DNA from 2 places in the Rothia sp. QJM3NY_36 genome. Region 2 is predicted to be linked to the other one. Evidence: predicted binding sites of a transcription regulator. Region 2 holds the regulator's gene; the other holds the start of a gene.
The links. The regulator HrcA, encoded in region 2, represses chaperone genes, less so after heat shock. The targets are predictions, from matches to a motif close to TTNGCACTCGNNNNNNNCGAGTGCNAA.
Positions count from the first base shown of each region.

Region 1: groL (chaperonin GroEL) is a predicted target of HrcA. The motif match lies at 6,241-6,267, and genes of this name have one in related genera.

Region 1 covers NZ_CM149658.1:503,496-526,168, reverse strand. The annotation lists gene AC0VXQ_RS02280 (ribonuclease HI family protein) at 1-333, opposite strand, end outside; gene AC0VXQ_RS02275 (isochorismate synthase) at 355-1,494, opposite strand; gene AC0VXQ_RS02270 (SDR family oxidoreductase) at 1,545-2,306, opposite strand; gene AC0VXQ_RS02265 (isochorismatase family protein) at 2,303-3,028, opposite strand; gene rlmC (23S rRNA (uracil(747)-C(5))-methyltransferase RlmC) at 3,108-4,253, opposite strand; gene groL (chaperonin GroEL) at 4,372-6,009, opposite strand; gene AC0VXQ_RS02250 (hypothetical protein) at 6,351-6,803, opposite strand; gene AC0VXQ_RS02245 (DUF3263 domain-containing protein) at 6,800-7,030, opposite strand; gene AC0VXQ_RS02240 (uracil-DNA glycosylase) at 7,127-7,810, shown strand; gene AC0VXQ_RS02235 (threonine/serine exporter family protein) at 7,873-9,972, opposite strand; gene AC0VXQ_RS02230 (lipid II:glycine glycyltransferase FemX) at 10,045-11,160, opposite strand; gene AC0VXQ_RS02225 (HPr family phosphocarrier protein) at 11,372-11,650, opposite strand; gene ptsP (phosphoenolpyruvate--protein phosphotransferase) at 11,729-13,426, opposite strand; gene AC0VXQ_RS02215 (PTS fructose transporter subunit IIABC) at 13,498-16,104, opposite strand; gene AC0VXQ_RS02210 (1-phosphofructokinase family hexose kinase) at 16,181-17,143, opposite strand; gene AC0VXQ_RS02205 (DeoR/GlpR family DNA-binding transcription regulator) at 17,140-17,931, opposite strand; gene AC0VXQ_RS02200 (histidine phosphatase family protein) at 18,114-18,734, opposite strand; tRNA gene AC0VXQ_RS02195 (tRNA-Thr) at 18,865-18,938, opposite strand; gene AC0VXQ_RS02190 (DsbA family protein) at 19,053-19,934, opposite strand; gene otsB (trehalose-phosphatase) at 20,084-22,540, shown strand.
Region 2 covers NZ_CM149658.1:1,193,801-1,202,746, forward strand. The annotation lists gene lepA (translation elongation factor 4) at 1-1,578, shown strand, start outside; gene hemW (radical SAM family heme chaperone HemW) at 1,575-2,804, shown strand; gene AC0VXQ_RS05235 (DUF4870 domain-containing protein) at 2,891-3,310, opposite strand; gene AC0VXQ_RS05240 (DUF3097 family protein) at 3,444-4,304, opposite strand; gene hrcA (heat-inducible transcriptional repressor HrcA) at 4,580-5,617, shown strand; gene dnaJ (molecular chaperone DnaJ) at 5,689-6,828, shown strand; gene AC0VXQ_RS05255 (16S rRNA (uracil(1498)-N(3))-methyltransferase) at 6,853-7,698, shown strand; gene AC0VXQ_RS05260 (PhoH family protein) at 7,888-8,913, shown strand; gene ybeY (rRNA maturation RNase YbeY) at 8,910-8,946, shown strand, end outside.

The DNA of each region.
Region 1 (22,673 bases), 680 kb from region 2:
GTCCTTCTTCCGCCACCCGTTGCGCTTCCAGCCGGGCATCCACCGGGTGATGCAGTTGATCGCGTACTGGCTGTCGCACAGGATCCGCAGCGGCCGCTCCGGCCGATCCGCGGTGGCCTCCAGCAGGGCCAGCACGGCCTTGAGCTCGCCCATGTTGTTGGTCCCGTGCGGCCAGCCCCCGGCCTCCCAGGTGTCCTCATCCACGTACCAGGCCCACCCGGCCGGGCCGGGGTTGCCCAGGGCGGAGCCGTCCGCGGCGGCCACCAGCGGCTGTCCGTCCCCGGCGGTCTCGGCAGCGGATGCGGAACGGGTGGGGGAAGCCTCGGGGGTCATGGGTCCGGATTCTACCGAGTCCTACCGCGCCGGGCGGGCCCGGGCATCCAGCCCCAGGGCGGCCAGGAACGTGGAGAGCTTGGTCCCGGTCTCCGCGTGCTCGCCGTCGGGGGTGGAGCCCTCCACGATGCCGGCCCCGGCGAACAGCACGGCCCGGCGCGCGCCCACCCGGGCGCTGCGCAGGTTCAGGGCCCACTCGCCGTCGCCGTCCGGGCCGCACCAGCCCACCAGCCCGCCGAAGAAGCCGCGGCGGTGCGGCTCCAGCTCCTCGATCATCCGCAGGGCGGTGTCCCGCGGGCTGCCGCAGATCGCCGGGGTCGGGTGGATGGCCCGGGCCGCATCCAGCGCGGTGACGCCGGGCTTCAGCCGCCCCGTGATCCGGGTGCCCAGGTGCCACAGCTGCGGGGTGGCCAACAGGGAGGGGGCGGCCGGCACGTCCAGCTCCTCGCACAGCGGATCCAGGCGGCGGGCGATGTCCTGGATCACGGTCGCGTGTTCGCCCCGATCCTTGGGCGAGCGCATCAGCTGCTCCCCGATCTGCACGTCCTCCGTGGCGTCGCGGGCCCCGGCGCGGCTGGCCGAGCCGGCCAGCGGGTGCGTGGTGCACACCCCGTCCCGCACGGACATGACCAGCTCGGGGCTGGCGCCCAGATGCCACGGGGTCTCGACCTCCTGGCCCTCCCCCGCCCGGGGGTCGCGACAGGCGAAGACGTAAGCCCGGGGGTGCTGGGCGAGCAGGTTGCGATGCACGGCGGCCGGATCCAGTGGGGCCGCGGCGTCGTAGTCCAGCCGCAGCAGCCGGGACAGGACGATCTTCTCCAGCTGCCCGTCGTGCAGGCGGGCGACGGCGGCGGCCACCACCTCCCGGAAGGCGGGGCTGTCCAGCCCGTGCACCGCGCGGGGAGCGGGCAGGGCGGCGGCCTGTGCCGTCGGCTCTGGGTCCCCCGGACGGGAGTCCTGCGCGGGGGTGCGCTCCCAGCGGCGCGGCACCAGCAGCAGGGGCTCTTGTACGGGATGGAAGGGCAGCAGCCCCGCCACGGCGGTGCCGTGCTCGGCGGCCGCGGCCAGCGCCTGCGCCTCGGGCAACCCGGTCAGCGGGTCCTCCCCGCGCACCCGCCCCCAGGGGGTGCTCATGCAGAAGGCGGGCAGGGTGGGGCTCATGGGATCCTCCGATCCGGTGGTGGAGAAGTGTGCGGGCTCGAGGCCGGGCATCAGAAGGTCGCCCCGCCGTCGACCACCACGTCCTGCAGGCTCACGTGCCGGGCCCGCTCGGAGACGAGGAAGCGGGCCACCTCGGCGATATCCGCGGGCTCGGCGATGCGGCCCAGGGGGATGCCGAGGCGGAAGTCCTCGGGACTGCCGGCCACGGGCACGGCGCTGCGGTCCTCGCCGTCCCAGCCGGAGGTGACCATGGGGGTGCGGGTGGTGCCGGGGCTGACCGCGTTGCAGCGGATGCCGTGGCGGGCCAGCTGCAGGCCGAAGCTGCGGGTCACCGACGTCGCGGCGGCCTTGGAGGCCCCGTAGGCCCCGAACTCGGTGCGCGGCACGCGCCCGGCGTTGGAGCTGATGGTCACGATCCCGCGTCGGTTGCCCGGGTCCTGCGCACGCTGCCGGATCATCAGGCCCGCGCTCTCACGCAGCACGAGGAACACCGCCCGGGCGTTGAAGGCCAGGATCTCGTCCCACTCCCGCACGGAGGTCTCCAGCAGCGGGGCGGCGTGCACGATGCCGGCGGCGTGGACCGCCCCGGTCAGCTGCTGCCCGGACTCCTCGATCCCGCGCAGCAGGTCAACGACGTCGCGCTCGGCGGAGACGTCCAGGACGGCCGGGGTGATGCGCTCGGGGTCGGGCCAGCCCTGCGGATCCGGCATGACCCGGTCCGCGGCCCACACGTGGTGCCCGTCCTCGGCCAGCAGCCTGACCACCTGGCTGCCGATCCCGCCGGCGGCTCCGGTGACGAGGACCGCGCTCATCGGCTGACCCCCTGGCCCTGCTCATCTTGGGCATCCTGCCAGGAGGCCAGGATCTCGGCCGTGTCCTGCACGCGGGCGCAGCGGCCGGCGGCGTAGTCCAGGGCCCGCACGTGGTCCTCGCGGGTGAAGTCCGCGAGCGCGTCGGCGACGAGGAAGGCCTGGACGTCCAGCATGAAGGCGTCCAGGGCGGTGGCCAGGCACCCGATGTGCGCGTACACCCCGGTGATCACCAGCTGGTCCCGGCCCCGGGCCAGCAGCTGCTCGCGCAGGGTCGAGCGCATGAACGCGGAGTAGCGCCACTTGGGCAGGATGATGTCCCCCTCGGCGGGGGCGAGCTCGTCGATGATCCGCGCCTGGGCGTCGGTGCTCAGCCCGGTCCCCCAGAAGTCGGTGAGCAGGGCCCGGTCGGCCAGGTCCTGCCGCGGCGGCTGAGCGGTGTAGACGATGGGGATCCCCGCCTTGCGGGCGGTCTCCAGCAGAGCGGCGATGCGGCCCACCGCCACGTCGATCTGCGCCGCGCCGACCGGGGCCGCCTCGCCCTGCGCCGAGCCCTCGCCGGCCTCGCCCTCCGCGCCGTCCTCCCCGCTCTGGAAGGCGTCGATGAAGTAGCTCTGCATGTCGTGGACCAGCAGGGCGCTGCGGGTGGGGTCCGCGGTCCAGTCGACGGCGGCGGCGGGCCGATCCTGCGGCAGGGTGTAGGCGGGGATGGTGGGTAGGGGCATGGGGCTCCTTCGTGTCTCGGGGCCCCGACGCGGAGCCCTCCCCAACGTAGTCACACCTAACTTCCTGGTCAATGCCGGGTCACCTGCGGCTGAGCAGGACCATGGTCTCGGCGTGATCGGTCTGCGGGAACATGTCGAACAGCCGCGCCCGCCGCACGCTCAGGGACGGCATCGCCGACAGGTCCCGGACCAGGCTCGGGGCGTGGCAGCTGGAGTAGATCACGGTGGGGATGCCGGACCCCTCGATCCAGGCGGCCAGCTCCGGCCCCAGGCCCCGGCGCGGCGGGTTGACCACCAGCGCCTCCGGGGCCCGGCGTCCGGCGCCCGCCGCGATGCCGGTGGCGATGCCCGTCGCGTCCCCCGCGGTGAAGCGCACCCGTTCCAGCCCGAGGTCCGCGGCCGTGGTCCGCGCCGCGGCGACCGCCTGCTCGCTGATCTCCAGGCCCAGCACCCGCGCCCCGGGAACCCGGCGCGCGGCGTGCAGGGCGAAGCCGCCGACGCCGCAGTACAGGTCCCAGAGGCCGCCCGCCCCGGAGTCGGCGAACCAGTCCGCGCCCTGGCGGTACAGCGCCGCGGCGATGTGCGAGTTGGTCTGGAAGAAGCCCTGGGGCCGCAGGGCCAGGGGGATGCCGTTCAGGCGCATCGGCAGGGTGGCCTGCTCGGTCAGGGTGATCTCCTCGGGGCCCTCCAGGATGGCCTGGTGCTCCCGCTGGATGTTCACGGAGACCACGCGAGCGGCGGGCAGCAGCTCCAGGATGCGGGGCAGGCCCCGCTTGAGGGGCACGAGGTGCTTCTTGGAGCGCAGGACGAAGCGCAGTAGCAGCTCACCGTCCGGGGAGATGGTCAGCAGCAGGTGCTTCAGCTCCCCGCGGCGGGCCGGGACGTCGTAGGGGGTCAGCCCGAACTCGCCGATGATCCGGCGCAGGGCGGGCATCGCGGCCAGCAGCTGCGGCGGGTACAGGCCGCAGCCGGTGAGATCGATGCCGTGTCCCTCCCGGTCCAGGATGCCCAGCAGCGGGCGCTCGACGGTGCCGCTGACGACCATCTTGGCCTTGTTGCGGAACCCGGATTCCGGGCTGGGCACCGGCTCCAGCCACGCCTCGGGCCGGTGCGGGGCCAGCAGCTGCCGCAGCCGCTCCTGCTTGTCGGCCAGCTGCGCCGGATACGGCTCGTTCATGCGGGTGCAGGAGCGGCAGAGTCCGGCGTCGTAGTAGTCGCAGTGCATGGCGTGGTCGAGTCTACTGTCCACGTCAGGAACGCGGACGCGACCGGGCCCCGCCCGACCCCTCCCGCGTGGGGAGGGGACGAGCGGGGCCCGGAAGCGACGCGCGGTGCGCGGGTGGCTACATCATGCCGCCCATGCCGCCCATCCCGTCCATGCCGGCGGCGGCGTCGGCACCGGAGTTCTTCTCCGGCTTGTCCGCGACGACGGCCTCGGTGGTCAGGAACAGGCCCGCGATGGACGCGGCGTTCTGCAGGGCGGAGCGGGTGACCTTGACCGGGTCGTTGATGCCCGCGGCCATCAGGTCCTCGTACTCGCCGGTGGCGGCGTTGAGCCCGTGGCCGGGCTCCAGGTGGCGGACCTTGTCCGCGACCACGCCCGGCTCCAGCCCGGCGTTGGCGGCGATCTGCTTCAGCGGGGCGTCCACAGCGACCTTGACGATGTTCGCGCCGGTCTCCTCGTCCCCGGTGACCTGCAGGGTCTCGAAGGCCTTGACCCCGGCCTGGATCAGGGCGACGCCGCCGCCGGCGACGATGCCCTCCTCCACCGCGGCCTTGGCGTTGCGCACGGCGTCCTCGATGCGGTGCTTGCGCTCCTTCAGCTCGACCTCGGTGGCGGCACCGGCCTTGAGCACGGCCACGCCGCCGGCCAGCTTCGCCAGGCGCTCCTGCAGCTTCTCGCGGTCGTAGTCGGAGTCGGTGTTGGCGATCTCGGCGCGGATCTGGGAGACCCGGCCCTCGATCTGCTCCTGGGCGCCGGCCCCGTCCACGATGGTGGTCTCGTCCTTGGTGACGACGACCTTGCGGGCCTGGCCCAGCTCGTTGAGGGTCGCGGTCTCCAGGGAGAGCCCGACCTCTTCGGTGATGACCTGGCCGCCGGTGAGGATCGCGATGTCGGCCAGCTGGGCCTTGCGGCGGTCGCCGAAGCCGGGGGCCTTCACAGCCACGGACTTGATGGACCCGCGCATCTTGTTCAGCACCAGCAGGGCCAGGGCCTCGCCCTCGACGTCCTCGGCGATGATCAGCAGCGGCTTGCCGGACTGCATGACCTTCTCCAGCACGGGGACGAGGTCCTTCACGTTGGAGATCTTGGAGTTGACGATGAGGATGTAGGGATCCTCGAGCACGGCCTCCTGGCGGTCCGCGTCGGTGACGAAGTAGCCGGAGAGGAAGCCCTTGTCGAAGCGCATGCCCTCGGTCAGCTCCAGCTCGAGGCCGAAGGTGTTGGACTCCTCGACGGTGATGACGCCTTCCTTGCCGACCTTCTCCATCGCCTGGGCGATGAGCTTGCCGATCTCCGGGTCACCGGCGGAGATGGAGGCGGTCGCGGCGATCTGCTCCTCGGTCTCGATCTCCTTGGCGGAGCCCAGCAGCTCGGCGGTCACGGCCTCCACGGCCTTCTCGATGCCGCGCTTCAGGGACAGCGGATCGGCACCGGCGGCCACGTTGCGCAGTCCCTCGCGCACCAGAGCCTGGGCGAGGACGGTCGCGGTGGTGGTGCCGTCACCGGCGATGTCGTCGGTCTTCTTGGCGACCTCCTTGACCAGCTCGGCGCCGATCTTCTCGTAGGCGTCCTCGAGCTCGATCTCCTTGGCGATGGACACGCCGTCGTTGGTGATCGTGGGAGCGCCCCACTTCTTCTCGAGCACGACGTTGCGCCCGCGCGGCCCCAGGGTGACCTTGACGGCGTCCGCCAGGGTGTTCAGGCCCTTCTCGAGCCCGCGGCGAGCCTCTTCATCGAAAGCAATCAGTTTGGCCATGTCGGCGTGCGTCCCTCCTGGACGATGGTTCGGGGAGTTCCTCCACCGCGGCGCCCGCGACGGCCGCGCCCGTGATCGGGTCCGGCGCTTCCGCGCCGTGTCCCGCCCCGAGCGCTCACCGCGGTGAGGGAGGTGTCCGCATCCCCTCCGGCGCCGATCACGACGTCGCCTCGCCTCGGTCGGCGAGCGCCGCGACTTAGCAGTTGGACGGGATGAGTGCTAACCCCAATCTTGGCACTCGCCCTCGGAGAGTGCAAACGTCTCGCCGCCGGACTCCGCCCTGGGCGGACGCCGCGGCGACACGCCTCGACGGGTAGTCCCGCAGGGGCCCGCGGGCCGACTCAGCCGTGGGTCAGCACGACGGTGACCTGCGCGCTCCACTCCTCGGAGGCCCGCACCGCGGTGACCCCCAGATCCTGGGCGACCCGACGGGCCTGCGCCGAGGCGCCGGCCTGCTCGGTCGCGGAGGACCCGGAGGAGGCGGTGGCGCTGGCCGAGGCCACCGGTTCGCTCTGGGTTGATTCGCTCTGGGCCTCGGGCGCCGCGGAGCGCGGCTGGTAGATGAACATCAGGGCCCCGAGCACCAGGGCCAGGGCTCCGGCGAGGATCACCGCGCCGGTGGTGCGCCGGGAGACCGCCTTGGCGGGCGCGGCGGCGCGATACACCCCTCGGTGCGCGGAGTCGGCCGGCACCTCGTCGAAATCGTCGGGGGCGTACTCCTCGGTCTCGGCCATGCTGTCCTCACGCTGATCGGGTCGGGGCTGGGCACCGCGCGGGGAGGCGATGCGGCTCATGGAGCCAGGGTACCGCCCGGATCCCGCTGCTCCCTCAATCGCCGGGTCAGGGCCGGTTCGGCGGCGATGGCCCGGGGGTCGTCCAGCAGGGCGTTGAGCCGCAGGTGGTACTCGACCGCGCCCATGCCCAGCTCGCGGCGGATGGCCCGCTCCTTGGAGCCGGGACGGCGCCAGGTGCGCTTCTCCAAGGCCAGCACGGCGCGTTCGGTCTCGGTCAGGGGCTGCACGGTGAGCCAGTCTAGTCGCGCCGCCCGGTAGCCTGGTGGGGTGCGCGGCGGCCGTCCGCGCCGCCGCTGTCCGACGTCTCCATCCGCAGGAGGACCATGCCCCCCCAGCCGCTGACCGAGATCATGGCCGAGGACTGGGCGCGGGCCCTGGCCCCGGTGGAGGAGCGCATCCGCGCCATGGGTGACTTCCTGCGCACGGAGCACGCCCAGGGGCACCGCACGCTGCCGCCGTCCCAGGACGTGTTCCGCGCCTTCCGGGAGCCGATGGCGGCGGTGCGGGTGCTGATCATCGGGCAGGACCCGTACCCGACGCCCGGGCACGCGATGGGCCTGTCCTTCTCGGTGCGTCCCGAGGTGCGTCCCCTGCCCCGCTCCCTGGTGAACATCTACCGGGAGCTCGGCGAGGACCTGGGGCTGCCCGCACCGCGGCACGGGGACCTGTCGGCCTGGTCCCGCCAGGGCGTCATGCTGATGAACCGGTGCCTGTCCGTGCGCGCCGGGGACGCCGGCTCGCACCGGAACCGAGGCTGGGAGGAGATCACAGACTGCGCGATCCGGGCCCTGGGTTCTCGCGACACCCCGCTGGTGGCGATCCTGTGGGGTCGGGATGCCCGCAGCGCCGGGGCGCAGCTGGGGCCGCAGGTGCCGAAGATCGAATCCGTGCACCCCTCCCCGCTGTCCGCCTCCCGCGGCTTCTTCGGGTCCCGGCCCTTCAGCCGAGCCAACGAGGCCCTGCAGAAGCAGGGCGCGCAGCCGGTGGACTGGCGCCTGCCGGGCTGACCCGCCCCCCCGTCGTCGCGGGCTCTCCCCGTCACTGCCATCAGCCGCGGGGAGGGGCGGGCTCAGGTCGTCGCGGGTCTCTCCCGGCGCATGAACGGGCGCATGAGGTAGTTGCCCAGCACGACGGCCGCAGCCAGCGAGAGGATGGTCGCCCCGGCGTTGATGATCGGCACGAGACCCTGCACCGGGTCCACATCCACCGTGAACATGTACATGCCGCGGAAGATGGACAGACCCGGCAGCAGGAACGTCACCCCGGGCACCGCGATGACCACCTGCGGGATCGTCCACCGATCCGCGATCCACGCGGAGACGCAGCCCACCCCCACCGCACCGATCATCGAGATCATGCGCGGGCCCATCCCCAGGGAGGACACGGCGTAGTAGGCCGCCAGACCCGCCGCACCGCTGAGCACGCCCGGGACGATGTGCCGGACCCTCACCTGCAGGGACACCGCGATCATCGCCGTGGCGGCCAGCATGAAGGACACGTGCACGGCCGGCTGGGCGCCGGTGAACACGGCCTGCTGCACGTCGATCTTCTGCGATCCGAAGAACAGGGATGTGGTCGAGATCGCCAGCGCCAGGCCCGCGATCAGGCCCAGGAAGGTCAGCCCCGTGGACACCAGTCGGCCCGCGGCCGTCACCGGGAACCCGTTGATCGCGTCCTGGACCATGGAGACCAGACTCAGGGTGGGCAGCAGCATGATCAACCCGGAGGCGACGACGTGCGCCGGGGAGACGTCCAGCCCCAGACCGGAGGCTGTCAGCGCGGCCGCCGTGATCATCGCCGCATCCACCACGGAGATGAAGAACCCGGGGATGCCGCGGCGGGAGATCCAGCCCGAGACGATGAAGATCACGCCGAACGTCGCCGAGGCCAAGGTGGCCCCCCGCCACGTGCCGCCGATGCCGATGGTCAGGAAGAACGCCGCGAGGATGTTCGCGGCCGTCGTCATCCAGCGGGGGAAGGGCTTGGGCTCGGACATGATCCTGTCCAGGCGCCGCTCCGCCTCCGCGCGGGAGAGCCCGCCTTCGGTGATGGTCTTGACCAGCCGGTGCGTGTCGGTCAGCCCGGAGTAGTTGTCCGACCACGAGCGCACCACCCGCACCACGGTGTGGCTGAACGTGCCCTCAGCGTCGTCCTGGGCGACGCTGCTCAGGCGCCCCGAACCGGCCACGTAGTTGATGGTCACGGACTGGTTGGTGATGTCCACGTCCACGTCCTCGACGCCGTAGGTGGCGCAGGTCGCGGCGATCGCGGTCTCCACCTCGAGGGAGCCGGCGCCGAAGTGGAACATGGCCTCGGCCAGGCGCAGCGCGAAGTTCAGGGTCCGGCGGGCCTCGGAGTGCTCCCGATTGCGCCGCGGATTGGCGAAGGGGGTGTTGGCCAGGCGCTGCACGATGCGCATGGGCGCCGTCGGGAGGCTCTCGGACCGGATCATGCGCCGCAGCCCGCTGGCCAGGGAGCGGGGGGCGGGGCGCTTGACGGGCAGCGCGGTGGCAGAGGGGTAGCTGGCCTGGGCGACCGCGCCCATCGGCGGGGTGCCCGCATCCGGCGTTCCCGGACTCCGGACGCCGGCGGCCGGGGAGCCGGTGGGCTGGGGGACCCCCGCGGACTGGGTCCCGGTGGCGCCCAGCGGCGTCGAGGTCTGGTCCGGGCCCAGAGGCTGGGAGTCGCTGTAGAGGTCCCGCGGCACGTCCCGGGCGGCGCTGAGCATGCCGCCGACACCGGGCCCGCCCGCGGAGCCGGCGGTGTCCGCCCCCGGTCCGGGGCCGATCGGTCCGGTGCCCGCGTGCCCCTCTCCGAGAGCATCCGAGGCCGCGTCCGGCCCGGAGACCGTCCCCTGCTCACCGGACTCCGGGGCCAGCCCCCAGATGTCGGCCAGCGACTGATCGCGGACCTGGGAGCGGTGGATGTGCGGGAAGCCCTGGGCCGGGTCCGTGCCGGACTGCGCCCCCGGCACGGACGACGGCGCCGTCTGCGTCGCGGGAGCCGCGGGAGCGGGGTCGGTGTCCGCGGCGGAGAAGGGATCGGCGAGGTCCTGAGCGTCGGCATCCGGGCCGAAGGGGTCCACGGGAGCCGCGGTCTCCTCCTCCGGCAGCCCGGAGGAGGGGTACGCGCCCTTCGGCGGCGTCCCGTCGTCCTGCACCTCGCGCATCCTCTCTCCTTCTCCGCGCACGCTCGGCTCCACCCCGCACTCACGTCTCCCGGGGTCCCCCGGAAGCGGGGATCAGTAGAAGGGCTGCTGGGTGCGCCGCCACCAGATCTGGCGCATGACCTTCTCCACGATGCGCACCCACAGCCGGTACTGGACCGGGCGCAGCACCTGGTCCCACACGCCCACGTAGTCGATGACGGACTTGGTGAAGCTGGTCTTGAACAGGCCCAGACCGTAGTAGTGGTGCTCCTTGTTCTTCAGCTGGTCCTTCGGCGGGGTCCCGCAGAAGTCGTACTGCTCGATGCCGTAGTCCTTCATCAGGTCGGTCAGCGCCCGCCACTGCACCAGATGGGAGTCCCCGTACTGCTTGCGGCGGGGCTTGGAGCCGCCGTCCTTGTAGGTTCCCTTGCGGCCGTAGCGGATCACGTACGCGCCGACGGAGGGCTGGCCGTCCTCGTAGGTGAAGTACAGCCGGCCCTGGCCGGCCGCGGCGAAGGTCGTCCAGAACTGGCGGTAGTACTCGTAGGAGCGCAGGTTCACGTTCGCGTGCCCCTGCCCGACGGTGTCCATGAGGGCGTACATCGCCTTCATGTTCTCCTCGGTCAGCTCCACCTGCTCCACCTCGGCGCCCTCGCGGATCGCCCGGCGCACGGCGTTGCGCCCGCGGGAGTGCAGGGACTTCAGCACGGCCTCCTCGTCCTTGTCCGTGTCCAGCACGGCCGTGGAGTCGTTGGGCTGGATGTTGAACTGCTTGACCAGACCGGCCCGGTGCAGGAAGGCCGCCCGCTCCGGGGAGTCCAGGATGTCCGGCTCGATCTTGATCGCGAAGACGTCCAGGCCCTCGCGGCGCACGAACTCGCGGTTGGCGTCCAGGATCGCGGGGATGTCCCGCACGTCGGCCACGTCCGGGCCCTTGATCATGTACCAGAGCCGTCCCAGCAGGGGCACCCGCTTCTCCAGCACGAGGTTGTAGCTGGCCACGGTCTGCTCGACGGCGCCGCCGTCGGCCCCGGGGCGCTCGGTGGTGCCTTCATAGACCAGGTGCACGGGCTTCCATCCGTGCCGGGCCTTGACGGCGGCGAAGGAGGCCGACTGCAGCAGGTTGCCGCCGTTCGGGTTCTCGGTGACGTGCTCGTCCCAGGAGTCGATCTCCTCGGCGGTGGCGAAGCGGGCGGTGAAGTGTCTCAAGGAGTCCTCGGTATCCACGGGTGGCGGGCGGCTCGACGGCGGTGCAGGCCGGTCGGCGCCCTGGGTCTTCGGTGTCCCAGTCTACGGGGGCGCCCGAGGCCGGTGCGCGCACCCCTCGGGGCGTGCGCGGGAGTCGACCCGGGCGCGGCAGAGGCCCGGGGCGCGCCACCTACGAGGGGTGCGTCCCGGGCCTCTGGGGTGCGCCGGTGGGTTACTCGGCGTCGTGGTCCGTCTCGAGGATCTTCACGAGGCTGTCCAGGGCCTCGTCGGCGCCCTCGCCCTCGGCGCGCAGCACGACCTTGTCGCCGTGCTTGGCGCCCAGGGACATCAGGGACAGGATCGACGAGGCGTCCATGGCCTCATCGGCCGGCTCGCCCTCGGCGGCGATGGTGACCTCGACGGGCAGGTCACCGGCGGCCTCGGCGAAGATCGCGGCGGGGCGGGCGTGCAGGCCCACGCGGGAGGCGACGGTAGCGGTACGTTCTGCCATGGTTTCTCTCCTTGGATCGATCAGGAATCGACGGTTGCTCGCGGACCCGCCACGGCGGGTGCGCGATGTGTCACGGACCTACAGTCCGAGCTCATCGAGGACGGGCAGCTCGGCCCGCGCCACGTCCTTGGCGTTCTCCGCGGACCGCGCATCCAGCACCTGGACCGCGATCTGCTGGGCTTTCTCCAGCGTAACGGATTTCAGCACGGCGGCGACGGCGGGGATCGAGCGGGTGTTCATGGACAGGGCGTTCACGCCCAAGCCCACCAGCACCACCGCGAGCGCCGGATCCGCGGCGGCCTCGCCGCACACGGACACGCTCTTGGCCTTCCCGGTCTCCTCCTCGGCCTGGCGAGCGCCGCGCACGGTCAGATCGATCATGCGCAGCACGCCGGGCTGCCACGGATTGTTCAGCTCGGCCAGGGGCCCGAGCAGCCGGTCCGCGGCCATCGTGTACTGGGTGAGGTCGTTGGTGCCCATGGACACGAAGTCCACCTCGTGGAGGATGTCCCGGGAGGTCACCGCGGCCGAGGGGGTCTCGACCATGACGCCGTGGGTCTTCAGCCCGGCCTCCTCGAGCATCGCCGAGAAGTCGTGGGCCTCAGGGGCCGTGGAGATCATCGGGGCCATGGCCCACACGTCGGCGGTGGAGTCCTTCGCGGCGGCGGCGATCGCCTCGATCTGGCGCTGCAGCACCCCCGGGGAGGTCCAGTCGGTGCGGTACCCGCGCACGCCCAGCGCCGGGTTGGGCTCGGAGGTGTCGGTCAGGAACGGCAGCGGCTTGTCGGCCCCGGCGTCCAGGGTGCGCACCACGATGTGGCGGCCGGGGAAGGCGTCGAAGACGGTCTTGTACTCGACGGTCTGCTCCTCCACGGAGGGCTCCTCGTCCCGGTTCAGGAACGCGAACTCGGTGCGGAACAGCCCGATGCCCTCGGCCTTGGCCTCGGCCGCGGTCTGGGCGGCCTTGCCGTTGCCGACGTTGGAGTACAGGGGGATCTGGGTGCCGTCGGCCAGCTTCCCGGTGCCGTCGAACTCCGGCAGCGGCTTGCGGTTGGCGTAGGCCTGGGCGAGCCGGTACTCCTTCTCCCCGGGGGTGGTCACCACGGTGCCGTCGGTGGCGTCCACGTACACGGTGGTGCCGTTGGGGATCTCCAGGGCGCCGTTGGCCGCCACGATCGCGGGCAGACCGAGGTCGCGGGCGAGGATCGCGGTGTGCGCCTGGGGCCCGCCCTCGGAGGTGACCAGGGCGATGACCTTGGCCGGGTCCAGCGTCGCGGTGTCCGCGGGGGCGAGGTCCTCGGCCACGAGCACGAACTCGGTCTCGGACTCGGGGATGCCCGGGGCGGGCTGGCCGGTCAGCTGGGCGACGATGCGCGAGCGCACGTCCAGGATGTCGGTGACACGCTGGGCCATGTATCCGCCGAGGGCCTTCATCTGGGCGGCGTAGTCTCCGGCGGCCTCCCAGATGGCCCGCTCGGGGCTGAGCCCCTTGCCGGTCACGAGCTTGCCCGCGTTCTTCAGCAGCGCCTTGTCCCCGGCCATCAGGGCGGTGGACTTCAGCACGGCCGCGGCGTTGCCGCTGGCGCGTCCGGCGCGTTCCTTGAGGTTCTCCTTGACGGCCTCGGCGGCCTCCTTGAGCCGCTCGACGGCGGCTTCGGGGCTCTCCCCTTCGGTCAGGGTGCTCGCGGCATCCGGCTCGCGGATGGGTTCCGGCATCTGCAGCACGGGTCCGATGACGCGTCCTGCGGAGACGCCGACTCCGGTCAGCTTATCCATGATTCCTCAGTCCTTCGGTGTTGTCGGTGGCGTCGTCGAGGTCTTCGGCGATCTCTGGGGTGTCGCTCACACTAGGCGACCTGGGCTGCCTTGGCCTTCTCGGCCCCGGTCCGGGTGTTCCCGATCCGCTTGAGCAGCAGGTACATCGCGGCGGTGATGAGCATCCCCACGATCACCGCGACCAGGTACATGCCGGGGTTGGACACGACGGGCAGGATCCAGATGCCGCCGTGCGGGGCCTGGGAGGCCACCCCGGTGGACATGCAGATCGCGCCGGTCACGGCCGATCCCACGATCGAGGAGGGGATCACGCGCAGCGGGTCCGCCGCGGCGAAGGGGATGGCCCCCTCGGAGATGAAGGAGGCGCCCAGCAGCCAGGCGGCCCGGCCGTTGTTGATCTCCGCCTCGGTGAAGTACTTCTTGCGCAGGGTGGTCGCCAGGGCCATGCCCAGCGGGGTGGCCATGCCAGCGGCGATGACCGCGCCCATGATCTCCTGGGAGACCAGGGTCCCGGCGGACAGTCCGGCGGTGGCGAACAGGTAGGCCGTCTTGTTGATCGGCCCGCCCAGGTCCGCGCCCATCATGGCGCCGAGGATCAGCCCGAGCACCAGGGCCGAGGCCCCGGACATGGAGACCAGGAAGTCGTTCAGGGCGGTCATGACCCAGGCGATGGGCCGACCCAGCACCAGGAACATCAGCCCGGAGGAGACGATGGTCGCCACCAGCGGGATGATGACCACGGGCATCATCCCGGCCAGCCAGCGCGGCAGCTTGGGCTGCTGCAGGGCGTAGGCCACGACGCCGGCCAGCAGGCCGCCGACGATCCCGCCGAGGAAGCCCGCGCCCACCATGTTGGCCACCAGGCCGGCCGCGAAGCCGGGGGCGATGCCGGGGCGCCCGGCCATGCCGTAGCCGATGAACCCGGCCAGAGCCGGCACGAGCAGGCCGATCGCCTGCTGCCCGATCACGAAGATCACGGCGGCCAGGTACATCCACAGCCCGTGCTCGCCCGGGTTGAACAGGGTCGCCCCGCCGTCGGTCAGCGCCCCGTCCTGGATCCCGAGGATGCTGGGGGCGAGGTCCGCGACCTCGGACTTGTGCCCGACGATCGAGGACATCAGGAAGGCCAGGGCGATCATCAGGCCGCCGGCCGCGACGAACGGGATCATGTAGGACACGCCGGTCATCAGCGACTTGTAGATCCGTGAGCCCCAGGAGGCGTCGGCCCCGGAGGAGGACGAGGATCCCTCTTCCCGGGAGCCGGCTACGCGGCGGGCGTTCGGGTCCTTCGCGGCGGCCTCGGCTTCCTCGATCATGGCGACCGGCTCGTCGATGCCCCGCTTCACGGGGGATTCGACGACGGGCTTGCCGGCGAAGCGCGCGCGATCGCGCACGTCCACGGAGACGGCGAAGATCACGGCGTCCGCGGCGTCGATGGTGGCCTGGTCCAGGACCTCGTTGCCGGCCGAGCCCTGGGTCTCCACGTCCAGCTGCACGCCCATCTCCTCGGCGGCCTGCTTCAGCGCGTCGGCGGCCATGTAGGTGTGGGCGATGCCGGTGGGGCAGGCGGTCACGGCCACCAGCCGCGCCCGGTGCTCCGCATCGGCGGCGTCGGCACCCGACGAGGCGGCCGCAGCCCCGGCGGCGGAGGCCCCCGCGGTGGCCGAGGCCTGCTGCGCGGCGGCGTCCTGGGTCGGCTGCTGCGCTGCGGCGTCGTCCAGGCCGAGGGCCCGGTTGACGATCTCCACGATCTGCTCGGGGGTCTCGGCCTCGCGCAGGGCGGCCTTGAAGTCCTTCTTCATCAGGGATCGGGCGAGGGTGGACAGCAGCTTCAGGTGCTCCTGGTCCGCACCTTCGGGGGCGGCGATGAGGAAGATCAGGTCGGCGGGGCCGTCCTTGGCGCCGAAGTCCACGGCCGGGTTGGGCCGGGCCATGGCCAGGGAGGCGCGGGTGACGTGGGCGGAGCGGCAGTGCGGGATCGCGATGCCGCCGGGGATGCCGGTGTCGGTCTTGGACTCGCGGGCCTTCGCATCGGCGAACAGCCCGTCGGCGTCGTCGGCGCGCCCGTCGGCGGCGACCCGCCGGGTCAGCTCGCGGATGACGTCGAGGCGGTCCGAGCCGAGGTCCTGGTCGAGACTGACCAGGACGGGGGCGATCATGCCCGCGGGGGCCTGGGCCGGACGGGTGGGGCTCGCCGGGGCCGCGGCGGCGGCCGCGGGGCGCCCGGGGGCGTCCAGGGCGCCCTGCACCAGGTCCACGATCTCCTCGCGGGACGAGGCGGCGCGCAGGGCGGCGGTGAAGTCCTTCTTCATCAGCGAGCGGGCCAGGGTCGAGAGCAGCTTCAGGTGCTCCTGGTCGGCCCCGTCCGGGGCGGCGATGAAGAAGACGAGGTCCGCGGGGCCGTCCTTGGCCCCGAAGTCCCGACCCTCGGGCAGGCGCGCGACGGCCAGGGAGGCCTCGGTCACGGCCGCGGAGCGGCAGTGCGGGATCGCGATGCCGCCGGGGATGCCGGTGTCGGTCTTGGACTCGCGGGCCTTCGCGTCGGCGTAGAGGTCCTGGGCTGACGTGGCCCGTCCGGCCTCGGCGACGAGGCCTGCGAGGTGCCGGATGACGTCGAAGCGGTCATCGCCCAGCGTCTCGTCGAGGCTGACGAGATCCGCGGTGATCAGAGCTGGCATGAGCTCCTCCTTGGTGACGTGGTGGTGACGACGGCGAGCGGTGCGCACGCGATCGAAGGGGTGGGGCCGTCCGGACTCACGAGCTGAGTTCCGTCACGGTGACGGCCTCCGGGGTGGTCTCCTCCAGGGTCGGCACCTGGGTGCCGGGCAGGGAGGCGGCGGCGGAGCCGTGGGCAACGGCCTGCACGAGGCATTCGCGGGGGGTGCGTCCGGCCTCGTGGGCCAGGAGGTACCCGGCCAGCGAGCAGTCGCCGGCCCCCACCGTGCTGCGGGCGCGGATCGGGGCGTGCTGGGCGTGCCAGGCGCCGTCCGCGGTGACCAGCACCGCGCCCTTGGCGCCCAGGGTGGCCAGCACAGCCTCGACCCCCCGGTCCACGAGCTCGCGGGCGGTGTCCGCGGTGGCCTGCGGGTGCGCCTCCAGCTGCTCCCACTCCCCCGGGCGGCCCACCAGCTCGGCCAGCTCCTCGGAGTTGGGCTTGATGAGGTTGGGCAGGCCGTCCTGGCCGTTGAGGGTGTCGCGCAGCGCGGCCCCGGAGGTGTCCACCGCGATGCGCGGGGCCTGATCGCCCAGGGACTCGCGCACGGCGCGGGAGACGACGGCGTAGTAGTCGCTGGGCACCCCGGGCGGCAGGGAGCCGGCCATGACCAGCCAGCTGCTGCCCTGGGCCTCGCGGATCAGCAGCCGCGTCAGCTCGCGCTGGGCGAGGTCGTCCACGGGCTCACCGGGGGCGTTGATCTTGGTGGTGGTGCCGTCCGGCTCGGCCACGGTCACGTTGGTGCGGATGGGCGCTCCGGTGGCCAGGTTGGAGTAGCGGACCTGGGCGGCGGTCAGCGCCTCCAGCACGGGGTCCCCGTCGTCCCCGGGCAGCACGGCGACGGTGCGCACGCCGGAGACGCTCAGGGCGCGGGCGATGTTCACCCCCTTGCCGCCGGGGTCGGCGACGGAGCGGCTGGCGCGGATGACGGTCCCGCGCGCCAGGGGCGCGGGGATCTCCACCGTGCGATCCAGGCTCGGATTGGCGGTCAGGGTCACGATCATGCGATGAGCACCTCTACGTTGGCTTGTTCCAGGGACTCGGCCAGGGAGCCCTCCGGCGCCCGGTCGGTGATGATGGCGTCCAGATCCTCCAGGCCAGCGAAGCGTACCAGGGACTCCTGGCCGAACTTCGCAGAATCGCACAGCAGAACCACGCGGCGGGCGGAGCGGACGATGGCGGTCTTCACGATCGCCTCGTTGAGCCCCGGGGTGGACAGTCCGAACTCCTCGTCCAGCCCGTTGACTCCGATCAGGGCGATGTCGGGGCGGATGCTGGCGAAGTGCTCGGCGGGGCGCGATCCCACCGCGGCCCAGGTCATCTTGCGCAGCTGCCCGCCGACCAGGTCGATGACGACGCCGCTGGCCTCGGCGAGCTTGACGGCGATGTGCAGGGCGTGGGTGATGATGATCCGGTCTGCACCGTTCTTCAGGGTGAAGTCCGAGGAGGCGATGAGGTCCGCGAGGATCTCGGTGGTGGATCCGGCGTCCAGGACGACGGCGCCGGCGTCGGATTCCCGCAGCAGCTGGTAGGCCCGGGCGGCGATGCGCTGCTTCTCCGGGGTGTTCATGGACTGGCGGGAGCCGATGCTGGATTCCACGGAGGTGGACTGCTCGGCCGTGACCGCCCCGCCGTGGACCCGGCGCAGCTTCCCGTCCGCCTCGAGGGCGGCCAGATCCCGTCGCACCGTCTCCATGGTGACGTCGTAGCGCCGGGCGAGTTCAGCACCATTGACTCGCCGCGCGGTGGCGACCAGCTTGGCGATCTCCGCCCGTCGTTCCTCAGCGAACATGGTGAAACACTCCTTGACGGCGACGAACAGTGGGCTCGTCTGCGCTCCCTTGATTTTATGTGGTTTTGTTTGGCTTGGTCAACGAGGACGGACCCAACCGGTCACAAACGCACACTCGTGGAGGCGGGAAAGCGCGGAGCGGGCGGGGCCTGAGGTGAGAGGCCGCCGGGCCGTGCGGCGACTCAGGCCTCGCCGTCGTCCAGGGAGGAGGGATCCCAGGCGAACAGCCCCTCCAGATCCACCTCCAGCGGCTCGGCGTTGGGCACGGTGGCCCGCCAGTCCCCCGGGGTGGTGGCCAGCAGCACCCGGCGGATCAGGGTGCCGTGACTGACGGCCAGGATCCGCTCTCCGGGGTGGGCCCGCACCAGCTCGCGGCAGGCGGCCACTCCGCGGCGGTAGACCTCGGCCTCGGCCTCCACGTCCTCGTAGAGGTCCTGCGGGTGACGCGAGTCCTCATAATCCAGCACCTGGCCCTCCGCGGTGCCGTAGTGGCGTTCGATGATCCCGGGCACGGTCTGCGCCACAGGGAGCCCCACCTGCTCCCCGATGATCTCGGCGGTCTCCCGGGCCCGGCCCAGCGGGGAGCAGACCAGCAGGTCCCAGCTCTCGGCAAGCTCCGCGATCCGCCGCCCGGCCTCCCGGGCCTGAGCCCGCCCGGTGTCGTTCAGGGGGATGTCGGAGGTGCCCTGCATCCGGCCTGCGGCGTTCCAGTCCGTCTGTCCGTGGCGCACGAGCACCAGGCGCCCGGAGAGCAGGGACGGCTCGATCGGCTGGGAGGCTGCGCGGTGCTCGGCGGGGGCCACGGGGATCCTTTCGACGGGTGGGGCGGACAGCTTCCGATCCTACTGCCGATGCCCCCTCCCCGATCGCCGCACGCGGCGCAGACGCGCCGACCCGGTCAGGGATCACCTGACCGGGTCGGCGCGTGCGCGGAGCCCCCTGCCGGATTCGAACCGGCGACCCTCTGTTTACAAGACAGATGCTCTGGCCAGCTGAGCTAAGGAGGCGGGGACCCGCACCGCCGGCGGAGAGGTTCCGCGGGGCGGTTGCGGGTCTCCAGCAGGATACCCGGTGCCCCCGGGGCCGCCCAATCGCCGGGCGGCGCTCCGAGGGCGGACGGGTCAGGATTCCTTCTTGGCCTTGATCGCCTCATCCAGGGCCGAGGAGAAGTCCGTCGTCTGGGTCTCGGTGCTGTCCACGTAGACCGTGGGGGTGCCCTGGATGCCGTTCTCCTTGGACTCGGCGACGGTGACGTTGACCATCGGCCGGTAGTCCATCGAGTCCATCGCGCTCTTGATGTCCGCGCCGTACTTGGAGGCGATGTCCTCCAGCTCGGAGTTCTTCAGCCCGCCTTCGCCCTGGTGGGAGAACATCTCCTCCTGCCAGTCCAGGAACTTCTCCGTGCTCACCTGCTCGGCGACCGCGTAGGCGGCCACCGCGGCGCGGGAGGAGTACTCGGTGGTGGTCTCCGCGTCGAGGAAGTTCAGGTTGCGCACCTCCAGCTCGATCTCCCCGTCCAGGACCTTCTTCTTGATGTCCTCGCCGTAGGCCTTCTCGAACTCGGCGCAGTGGATGCAGTTGTAGTCCTGGAACATGGTCAGGCGCACCGGCTTGCCGTTCTTCTTCGCCTCCTCAGCCGTGGGCAGCCCCACGGGCAGGGTGGCGGACTGCCCGTCGGAGGCGGAGGCGGAGACCGTGGAGGTCTTCAGGTCGTTGACATCACGGGAGGCTTCGTCGGAGGAGTTCTTGACGATGCCGTCCTTGGTCAGCACGATCCCGCCGTACTGGTTGGCGCTGCTGGGCACGGCCCCGGCGTCGGGGATATCGGTGCTGCGCGTCTGGGTGTAGACGATGGCGATGACCGCGATGATGACGACGAGCACCGCGATCACGGCGGCTTGCAGCCAGCGTCGGTTGGCGCTGGCGGAGCGGGCCTGTCGGTCCGCGATCTGTCGGGCCCGCTCGCGCGCGTCGGAGGTGCGCTGCGTGGAGGAAGGGGACAAGGTGATGACTCGCTTTTCGTCGCAGGGTACGTCGATCGCAGGTCAGTCTAGCGGGGCCGTCTGGACGGGTCCTGGCCGCCGGGTCATCGTCGCCTGTCCGGGCGGGCTGCCCGGGTAGGATTGTGGTGCAGACCTCGAAGGAGAACCACATGTCCGATCCAGCAGCATCCACGACTGAGGGCACCGGGCGGGGGGCCTACGACTTCGTCGTCGTCGCCAACCGCCTGCCCGTCGACCGCGTCGTCGACGACGACGGCGCCGCGTCCTGGCGGCGCTCTCCCGGCGGGCTGGTCAGCGCCCTGGCCCCCGTCATGTCCACCCACGACGGCGCCTGGGTCGGCTGGCACGGCGCCGCCGATGAGCGCCTCGAGCCCTTCGACCACGACGTCTTCCATCTAGTGCCCGTGCCCCTGTCCGAGGACGAGGTGCGCCGCTACTACGAGGGCTTCTCGAATGCGACCATCTGGCCGCTGTACCACGACGTCATCGCGCCCCCGGAGTTCCACCGCACCTGGTGGGACACCTACCGGGAGGTGAACCGGCGCTTCGCCGAGGCCGCCGCGGCCAACGCCGCCGAGAACGCGACCGTGTGGGTGCAGGACTACCAGCTGCAGCTGGTGCCCGCGATGCTGCGGACCCTGCGCCCGGACCTGACCATCGGCTTCTTCGACCACATCCCCTTCCCGCCCCTGGAGATCTTCGCGCAGCTGCCCTGGCGCCGTCAGGTGCTCACCGGGCTGCTGGGCGCGGATCTGCTGGGCTTCCAGCGCCCGGGGGACGCCTCGAACTTCCGGCGCTGCTGCGAGAAGCTGCTGGGCATCCAGTTCGACGGCGAGAAGGCGGAGGTCTCCCAGCGCCCGCGCGACGAGGTGGATGAGGACTCCCCGTCGGAGCGCTACCGCCGCACCCATTCCACCGTGCTGCCGGGGGTGACCTCCCGGCGCCGGGCCAAGCGCGAGCTGAAGGACCGGAAGCTGTCCACGTGGGTCACCCGGGCGGCTTCCTACCCCATCTCCATCGACGTGGAGGCGGTCACCGAGATGGCCTCGCGTCCGGAGACCAAGCGCCGGGCCCGGCAGATTCGGGAGGAGCTGGGCAATCCGGAGACCGTGTACCTGGGGGTGGACCGGCTGGACTACACCAAGGGGATCCGGCACCGGCTGAAGGCCTACGGGGAGCTGCTCAACGACGGCGACCTCACCGTGGAGACCTCCGCGATGATCCAGGTGGCCAGCCCCTCCCGGGAGCGGGTGGAGTCCTACATCCAGCTGCGCGAGCAGATCGAGGGCACCGTGGGGCGGCTGAACGGCCAGTTCGACACCATGGCCCACACGGCTATCCGCTATCTGCACCACAGCTACCCCTTCCCCGAGATGGTGGCCCTGTACCTGGCCTCCGACGTCATGGTCGTCTCCTCGCTGCGCGACGGGATGAACCTCGTGGCCAAGGAGTACGCGGTGGCCCACACGGACAATCGGGGTGCCCTGGTGCTCTCGGAGTTCACGGGGGCCGCGGAGCAGCTGCCCAGCGCGATCACCATCAACCCGCACGACATCGACGGCTTCAAGGACGCCCTGCTGTATGCGCGGGACATGTCGGAGGAGGAGCGGCGGACTCGGATGCGTTCGATCCGCGAGCAGATCTTCGCCCACGACGTCGAGGACTGGTCGACCCGGTTCCTGGATGACCTGTCCCGGATCCGCTCCGAGGGTCTGGGCCCGGACCCGACGACGGACGAGCTGCCGACGGTGCCGCTTCCCGTGATGGACCGAGGCCACGGACCGTTCCCCAACCAGGCCATCGAGGAGGAGCTGCAGCGGGTGGCCGAGGCCGAGAATCTGCTGGTCGCCATGGACTTCGACGGGACCCTCGCCCCGTTCACCACCCGACCCGAGGACGCCCGGCCTCTGCCGCTGTCGCAGACCTCGCTGGAGGACCTGGCCCAGCAGCCGGACACCTATGTCGCGCTGATCTCGGGACGACCCATGAGCTTCCTGCGCGAGATTGCGGATCCGGAGCATCGGATGCTGCTGTCGGGTTCCCACGGCGGGGAGTTCGACGTCTCCGCTGCGGGACAGGAATCCCCCGCCCTGACCCTCGACGAGGATCAGCGACGCGTGCTGGAGGAGGCGACCGAGGCGATCCGTGAGCTGGTGAGTCGGTATCCGGGCTCGGATATCGAGTACAAGCCGGCCGGCGTCGTGTTCCACACCCGCCCGATGGAGGATCACGGACTGGCCCAGGCCGCGGAGGCCGAGGCGGTGCGGGTTCTCAAGGGCATCGAGGGCCTGCACCTCACGCCGGGGCAGCACGTCGTGGAGTCCTCCGTGCTGCAGGTGGACAAGGGCGATGCGATGCGCCTGTTCAAGGAGGCCACCGACGCCGACTGCGCGGTGTTCGCCGGGGATGACCTCACGGACGAGCATGCCCTGAGCGCTCTGGGCGCCGAGGACCTCGGGGTGAAGGTGGGCCGCGCCGAGTCGATCGCGCGGGTGCGGGTCACCGGACCGGAGGCCATGTCGCACATGCTGGCCCGTCTGGCTCACCTGCGCCGCAAGCACACCCGCGCCCTGCAGCAGGTGGAGGAGGCGACCAGCCGAGACTGACCGAGCCGAGTGACGGCGGGGGGGGCATCCTCCCGGCACGTCACGAAGGGGCGGCGGATCGACCACGATCCGCCGCCCCTTTCACATGGCTCGTTCCGGCGACGGGACCCCCGACGACGACGTCGCCGCCGGT
Region 2 (8,946 bases):
GGGCACGTGGACTTCACCTACGAGGTCTCCCGCTCCCTGGCCGCCTGCGAGGGCGCCCTGCTGCTGGTAGACGCCGCCCAGGGGATCGAAGCCCAGACCCTGGCGAACCTGTACCTGGCCATGGAGAACGACCTCACCATCATCCCGGTGCTGAACAAGATCGACCTGCCGGCCGCCCAGCCGGAGAAGTACGCCGAGGAGCTGGCCAACCTCATCGGGGTGGAGCCGGAGGGCGTGCTGAAGGTCTCCGGCAAGACCGGCGAGGGCGTGCCGGAGCTGCTGGACCGGATCGTGCGCGACCTGCCCGCCCCCCAGGGTCGGCCCGACGCCGCGCCGCGGGCCATGATCTTCGACTCCGTCTACGACTCCTACCGGGGCGTGGTCACCTACGTGCGCGTCGTGGACGGGCGGCTCACCCCGCGCCAGAAGATCCAGATGATGTCCACCGGCGCCGAGCACGAGCTGCTGGAGATCGGGGTGATCTCCCCGGAGCCCAAGCCCACCGAGGGCCTCGGCGTCGGGGAGGTCGGGTACCTGATCACCGGCGTGAAGGACGTGCGCCAGTCCCGCGTCGGGGACACCGTCACGGACGCGAAGAAGCCGGCCGAGCAGAACCTCGGCGGCTACGAGGACCCCAAGCCCATGGTCTTCTCCGGGCTGTTCCCCATCGACGGCTCGGACTACCCCGTCCTGCGCGACGCCCTGGACAAGCTCAAGCTCAACGACGCCGCCCTGGTCTACGAACCGGAGACCTCCGCGGCCCTGGGCTTCGGCTTCCGCTGCGGCTTCCTGGGGCTGCTGCACCTGGAGATCGTGCGCGAGCGCCTGGAGCGGGAGTTCGACCTGGACCTGATCTCCACCGCGCCGAACGTCATCTACGACGTCGTCGCCGAGGACGGCACCTCGATGCGGGTGACCAATCCCTCCGAGTTCCCCGAGGGCAAGATCGCGGTGATCGAGGAGCCGATGGTGGCCTGCACGATCATCGTGCCCAGCGAGTTCATCGGCGCGGTTATGGAGCTGTGCCAGTCCCGGCGCGGGCAGATGGGCGGGATGGACTACCTCTCCCAGGACCGCGTGGAGCTGCGCTACCGGATGCCGCTGGCGGAGATCGTCTTCGACTTCTTCGACCAGCTGAAGTCCCGCACCCGCGGCTACGCCTCCCTGGACTGGAAGCTGGACGGGACCCAGGAGGCCGACCTGGTCAAGGTGGACATCCTGCTGCAGGGGGAGCGGGTGGACGCCTTCTCCGCGGTGACCCACCGGGACAACGCCTACTCCTACGGCACGGCGATGGCCGCGAAGCTGCGGGAGCTGATCCCGCGCCAGCAGTTCGAGGTGCCCATCCAGGCGGCCATCGGTTCGCGGATCATCGCCCGGGAGAACATCCGGGCCATCCGCAAGGACGTGCTGTCCAAGTGCTACGGCGGGGACATCTCCCGCAAGCGCAAGCTGCTGGAGAAGCAGAAGGAGGGCAAGAAGCGGATGAAGATGGTCGGGCGCGTGGAGGTCCCCCAGGAGGCGTTCATCGCCGCCCTGTCCTCCGGGGAGCAGACCAAGGACAAGCCGAAGAAGTGAGCCCGGCCCAGCCCACGGGGGATCCGGCCCCGTCCGACGGCCTGCTGCCGGCCTCTGTGCTCGACGGCGCCGAGCGGCGCAGCCTGAGCCTCTACGTGCACGTGCCGTACTGCTCGGTGCGCTGCGGGTACTGCGACTTCAACACCTACGCCGCCGAGGACTTCGGCGACGGCGTGAACCGGCTCAGCTACGCCGAGGACGCGATCCGCGAGCTGGACCTGGCCGCCGGCGTCCTCACCCGCTCCGGCCTGCCGGCCCGCCCGCTGAGCACGGTGTTCTTCGGCGGGGGCACCCCGACCCGTCTGCCGGCCGAGGACCTGGCGCGGATCCTGCGCGCCGGGATCGAGCGCTTCGGCATCGTCGACGGCGCGGAGGTCACCACCGAGGCCAACCCGGATTCGGTGACCCGCGAGGACCTCGCCCTGCTGAAGGAGGCGGGGTTCACGCGCGTCTCCTTCGGGATGCAGTCCGCGGTGCCGCGGGTGCTGGCCGTGCTGGATCGCACCCACACCCCGGCCAACGTCCCCAAGGTGGTCTCCTGGGCCAGGGAGGTGGGCCTGCAGACCTCGGTGGACCTGATCAGCGGGGCGCCGGGGGAGACCCTGGCGGAATGGGAGACCTCGGTGCGCGCGGCCATCGACTGCGCCCCGGACCACATCTCGGCCTACTCGCTGATCGTGGAGCCGGGCACCAAGCTCGCCGCGCAGATCCGCCGCGGGGAGCTGTCCCCGGTGGACGACGACGCCCAGGCGGACATGTACCTGCTGGCCGACCGCCTGTTCGGGGAGGCCGGGTACTCCTGGTACGAGGTGTCCAACTGGTCCCGCTCCGAGGACACCCGCTCCCGGCACAATCTCGCGTACTGGCGCAACCGGGACTGGTGGGGGATCGGCCCCGGCGCGCACTCGCACATCAACGGCGTGCGCTGGTGGAATCTGAAGCACCCCGTGCCTTACGCCCATCGCGTGCGTCAGGGCCTGTCCCCGGCGGCGGCTCGGGAGCACCTGGATGCGGACACCCGCTACGTCGAGGACGTGATGCTCGCCGCGCGCATCCGGGAGGGCGTCGCGATCGAGGATCTGCGGGGGCCTGGCCGGGAGGCGGTGGGCTGGCTCGAGGGCCAGGGGCTGATCGAGCCGCAGGCCCGGGCCGAGGGCAGGGTCGTGCTCACGCTGCGTGGGCGGCTGCTGGGGGACGCCGTCGTGCGCACCCTGCTGGGGGACTGAGCCGCAGGGACGTCCTCCAGACGGGGCTCGGGGCGAGCCGACCCCGGGGTTCGACGTCGGGGTCCCGGATCCGAGCCCGGTCGGGATCAGCCGCGGCGGGCGGAGATCCGATCCAGCAGCCGGGTGTTGAAGCGGTACTGGTAGGGGTTGCCCCGGTTCACGTGCACCCCGGCCACCAGGGAGGACAGCGCGAGGAAGACCCAGACCACGGCCGCGATGAGGCCGAACAGCCACCCGATGGCGGGCACGGGGGACAGGGCCACGCAGACCACGATCAGCACGCTCGGCAGGAGGGTGAAGTTCAGGGCCTCCCGGGACTCCTGGGCCGTGAAGCGACCCCGGGCGCGCAAGGTCAGGTAGATCAGGCCGGAGGGGATGCACCCCACCACCCCGCCGAAGTGGGCGAGGGTGGCCATCGTGCGGTCATCCTTGACGCTCAGCGGCTGCGGCATCGCGTTGGTCCCCTCGAAGGGAGGAGTCTGCTCGGTGGTGGAAGTGGTCCCCAAAACTTCTCGCTTCATCCTGTCTCGTCAGCGGCCGCGCGGGTCGTGCGGGCATCGCCTCCAGCTTACCGGGCCCGAACCGGCGACGGCGGAGGCCGGGATCACCCATGGCGAAGATCACATGAGGCGGTGGGGGTCAGGGGTGATCGGTGAGGAAGTCGATGATGTGCTCCACGGGACCGAGGATCCCGGGATCCAGGTCCGTGTAGCTGTTCACCCCGGCCAGGATCCGGCGCCAGGCCCGGCCGCGCTCGGCCGCGCTGGCATGGGGCCACCCGATCCGCCGCAGCACGCCGGTCTTCCAGTCCTCCCCCCGCGGGACCTGCGGCCAGGCGGACAGCCCCACGGCGCGCGGGCGCACCGACTCCCAGACGTCCACGTAGGGGTGGCCCACGAACAGCACGTGCTCGCGGGCCCCGGGCAGGCCCAGAGCCTGCTCGGCCAGACGGGACTCCTTGGAGCCGGGCACCAGGTGATCGGCCAGCACCCCCAGGCGTCGGCCCGGACCCGGCTGGAAGTCGCGGATGGTCTGCTCGACGTGATCCAGTCCGTGCATCGGCTCCACCACGATCCCCTCGACCCGCAGGTCATCCCCCCAGACCTTCTCCACCAGCTCGGCGTCGTGCACCCCCTCGACCAGCATCCGCGAGGCCCGCGCCGTGCGGGCCGGGGCCTGGGGGAGGGCGACCGAACCCGACCGGGTCCGGGCGGGCCCGCTCGGGGCGGCCCGGGGCGGCGGGGGGACCAGGCGCACGGGGCGGCCCTCGTACAGGAAGCCGTAGCCCAGCGGGAAGGCCCGCACCGCGCCGTGGCGGTCCTCCAGGCTGACCACCCGCTGCCCGCCGATGGTCTCCAGGCGCACCGCGGCCCCGACCCACCCGGTCTCCAGCTCCTCCAGGACCATCCCGGCGCGCACCGGCAGGTCCTCGGTGCGCGGGCCGCGGCGGGCGGCGGAGAGCTCCTCGAGGGACTGCGGCCCCCAGTCCTGTGCGTGCATCCTCGTCGCTCCTCCCTCGGCGGCCCGGTCGGCGATCTGCGACCGGCGGATCATCCCGACGTCGGCGGCCGGCGCGCTCCGGACCCGGCCCGCGCTTTCCTCGATATCGGCACGGGCGTAGGATTAGCACTCGGGTCATCCGAGTGCCAGATCGGACCGCGCCGCGCGCCCCCGACTCTAGCGCCGCAGCCGGCCCCCGGCCCAGCCCGGGCCCCGCCGATCCGACCCGTGTCCTCGGCCATCGCCGTCCCCGGCAGAACACCAGGAGCCAGACCGTGAACCATCCGCGCCGCCTCGAGGTGCTCAGCGCCATCGTGGAGGACTACGTGCATTCGCGGGAGCCGGTGGGATCCAAGGCCCTCGTCGAGCGGCACCGGCTCGGCGTCTCCAGCGCGACGGTGCGCAACGACATGGCCGCCCTGGAGGATGAGGGCCTGATCGCCGCCCCGCACGCCAGCGCCGGGCGCATCCCCACGGACAAGGGCTACCGCGCCTTCGTGGACCGCATCGACGCCGTGCGGCCGCTGACCCCGGCCCAGCGCCGGGTCATCGTCGAGTTCCTCGGCTCCTCCCACGATCTCGACGAGGTCATGGCCCGCACGGTGCGCCTGCTCTCCCAGCTGACCCACCAGGTCGCCGTCGTGCGCTATCCCCGGCGCACCGGGGAGCGGGTCCGGCACCTGGACCTGGTGCCCCTGGAGCCGGACACGGCCCTGCTGATCCTCATCACCAGCCGCGGGCGCGTGCTGCAGCAGCCGGTGCCCCTGCCCGTCGACGCCGGGCACGCGGGGGAGGACCTCGCCCTGCTGCGCACCCGCCTGCTGGAGGAGCTGGTCGAGGCCCCGCTGGATGCGGCTGCGGCCCGCGCCGACACCGTGCTCGCCACCCTGCCGCCCGGGGCGCGCGAGGCCGGGGCGCGGGTGATGGCGGGCCTGGCGGGCCTGGCCGACGGCGGCGCGCAGGACCGGCTGCTGATGGCCGGGACCAGCTACCTCGCCCAGTCCACCCGGGACTTCCGCAGCAGCATCGCCCCGATCCTGGATGCGCTGGAGGAGCAGGTCGTCATGCTGCGCCTGCTCTCGGAGCTCGGGGAGGAGCACCCCGGAGCCACCGGCGTCTCGGTGCGCATCGGCGCCGAGAACGCCGCGACCCCCCTGACCGACGCCTCGGTCGTGGCCAGCGTGTACGGTCCGGCCGGCAGCGCCCAGCTGGGCGTGGTCGGACCGACCCGCATGGACTACCCCGAGACCATGGCCGCCGTGCGGGCCGTGGCCCGCTACCTCTCGCGCCTGCTGCGCGAGGACCAGCCCTGACCCGCACCCGACCCTGACCATCGACCCCGCCACGCGGTGAGCACACCGCGAGAAGAAGGAACGAGCACACCGTGAGCAGCCACTACGAAACCCTCGGCGTCTCCCGCGACGCCAGCCCCGAGGAGATCAAGAAGGCCTACCGGAAGAAGGCCCGCACCCTGCATCCCGACGTCAACCCCTCCCCGGAGGCCGCCGAGGAGTTCAAGCGCGTCTCCCACGCCCACGACGTCCTCTCCGACCCGGAGAAGCGCCGGATCTACGACGCGACCGGCAACGAGAACGGCACCGCCGGCGGCTTCGGCGGTGGCGGCGGATTCCCCGGCGGGGGCTTCGGCTTCTCCGACATCTTCGAAACCTTCTTCAACGGCGCCCAGTCCTCCCGCGGCCCGGCCAGCCGGGCCCGGCAGGGCCAGGACGCCCTGATCACCGTGCGCATCGACCTGCGCGAGGCCGTGTTCGGCGCCGAGAAGGAGGTCATGGTCGACACCGCCGTGACCTGCCCGGAGTGCTCCGGGAAGGGCACCCAGGACGGCACCGAGCCGGAGACCTGCGAGGTCTGCCACGGGCGCGGGCAGGTCCAGCGCCAGGTCCAGTCCATCCTCGGCAACGTGGTGACCACCGCCGAGTGCCCGCACTGCCACGGCTTCGGCACCGTCATCAAGCACCCCTGCCAGGAGTGCTACGGCGAGGGCCGGGTGCGCCAGCGCCGGCCGCTGACCGTGAAGATCCCGGCCGGGGTGTCCACCGGCACCCGCATCCGGCTGTCCGGGCAGGGCGAGGCCGGCACGGGCGGGGGACCCAACGGCGATCTCTACGTGGAGATCCGGGTCAGCCCGGACGAGGTCTTCACCCGGGAGGGAGACGACCTGCACGCCAGCATCACCGTCCCGATGACCGCGGCCGCCCTGGGCACCTCGGTCACCCTGGAGACCTTCGACGGACCGCGCGAGGTCACCGTGGAGCCGGGCACCCAGAACGGGCAGACCGTGACCCTGCGCGGCCTGGGCGCGACCCGCCTGCGCGGCAGCGGCCGCGGCGACGTGATCGCGCACCTGCAGGTCACGACCCCGACCCGCCTGAACGACGAGCAGCGCGAGCTGCTGCGGAAGCTGGCCCAGCTGCGCGGGGAGGACGACGGCGCCGGGCAGACCGTGCAGCGCGGCTCCGGGCAGGGCTTCTTCTCCCGGCTGCGCGACCGCTTCCAGGACTGACCCCGCCACCGCACAGGAGCCGCCATGACCCGCCCCGTCTTCCGCGTCCCCACCGATCTCCTGCGCGACGCGCGTTCGGAGGACTCCGTCGAACTGACCGGCCCGGAGGGCCACCACGCCCGCACCGTGCGTCGCCTGGGCCCCGGCGAGGAGCTGGATCTGGTCGACGGGCGCGGGCTGCGCGCCCCCGGCGTCGTCCGGGAGCTGCTGCCCGAGGGCCTGTTGGTGCGCCTGATGGCCGATCCCGCCCCGGAGCCGGTCGGCCGACTCGTGCTGGTCCAGGCCCTGGCCAAGGGGGACCGGGACCTGATGGCCGTGGAGATGGCCACCGAGCTCGGGGTCGCGGCGATCGTGCCGTGGCAGGCCGAGCGCAGCATCGTGCGCTGGAAGGGGGAGCGGGCCGCGCGCTCCCACGCCAAGTGGGAGCGCACCGCGGCGGCGGCCGCCAAGCAGGCCCGGCGCGCCGTCGTGCCCGACGTGCTGCCGCTGGCCGATCTGGAGGCCCTGCTCGGGCAGGTGGGCCCCGAGGACCTGGTGCTCGTGCTGCACGAGCAGGCCCGGAACCCGCTGAGCCGGGAGGTGCCCGCCCGCCTGCCGGATCCGCAGGGCCGGGGCCGGGTCCTGCTCGTCGTGGGTCCGGAGGGCGGGATCTCGCCGGAGGAGACGCGCCGGCTCGTCGCGGCCGGCGCGCACCCGGTGCGCCTGGGCCCGGAGGTGCTGCGCACCTCCACGGCCGGGGCCGCCGCCCTGGCCGTGCTGCAGGTCCTGTCCGGGCACTGGTCCCAGCTCGGCCCGGGGTCCGAGGGCGCCGATCCCGACGGGACGGATCCCCTGACCCCCGATCCCGACGAACCCGCCGCATCCTCCTGAGGATCCCTCCCGCCGGACCCCGGGCGCAGACGAGCCCGGGGGCGGGCGGGTAGGCTGGGATGGAGCATCCCGCCCCCGCGCACGCCCACCGTCGAAAGGCTCTCCGCCGCCGTGCTCTCCGATTCGCCGACCGGCGACTCCCGCCCGCTGTCCGTCTCCCGCACGTATGCCTTCGCCTCGCGCGAGGCGATGATCGGGGCCTTGGGCCCCCAGGACTCCTCGCTGCTGGTCATCGAACAGGCCTTCCCCGACGTCTCCCTGCACCTGCGCGGCCTGGAGGTCGGGGTCAGCGGTCCCTCCGCCCAGGTGCAGCTGGTGTTGCGTCTGCTCGAGGAGCTGGAGGCCCTGGCCCGGCAGGACACCCGCATCACCGTGCAGACCGTCCAGCGGCTCACGGACCTGCTCGTGCGCAACATGGCCCAGGCCGCGCCGAGCCTGACGAAGAACATCCTCTCCAGCCGGGGCCGGAAGATCCGCCCCAAGACCGTCAACCAGTCCGCGTACGTCGAGGCGATCGACGCGAACACGGTCGTGTTCGGCATCGGCCCGGCCGGCACCGGCAAGACCTACCTGGCGATGGCCAAGGCCGTGCAGGCCCTGCAGGCCAAGGAGGTCAACCGGATCATCCTGACCCGCCCGGCGGTGGAGGCGGGGGAGTCCCTGGGCTTCCTGCCCGGCAGCCTCAACGAGAAGATCGACCCGTACCTGCGTCCCCTCTACGACGCCCTGCACGACATGATGGACCCGGATTCCATCCCCCGGCTCATGGAGGCCGGGACCATCGAGGTCGCGCCGCTGGCCTACATGCGCGGGCGCACCCTCAACGACGCCTTCGTGATCCTCGACGAGGCGCAGAACACCACCGCGGAGCAGATGAAGATGTTCCTGACCCGCCTGGGCTTCGGCTCCAAGATGGTCATCACCGGGGACGTCACCCAGGTGGATCTGCCCCGGGGGGCCGCCTCGGGGCTGCGGCAGGTGCAGACGATCCTGCGCGATGTGCAGGACGTGCACTTCGCGCGCCTGGAGGCCGTGGACGTCGTGCGCCACCAGCTGGTCAGCGACATCGTCACCGCCTACGGGCGGTGGGAGCAGGATTCCGCCCACGCCCGGGACAAGCGGGCGCGCGACGCCGCCCGGGCGGGTTCCGCGGACTCCCGGAGAGACTCGCGGGACGCCGGGAGCGCCGGGGCGGATGCGGGGGAGCGGGCATGATCCTGGACATCGAGGTCTCCGAGCCGAGCACCG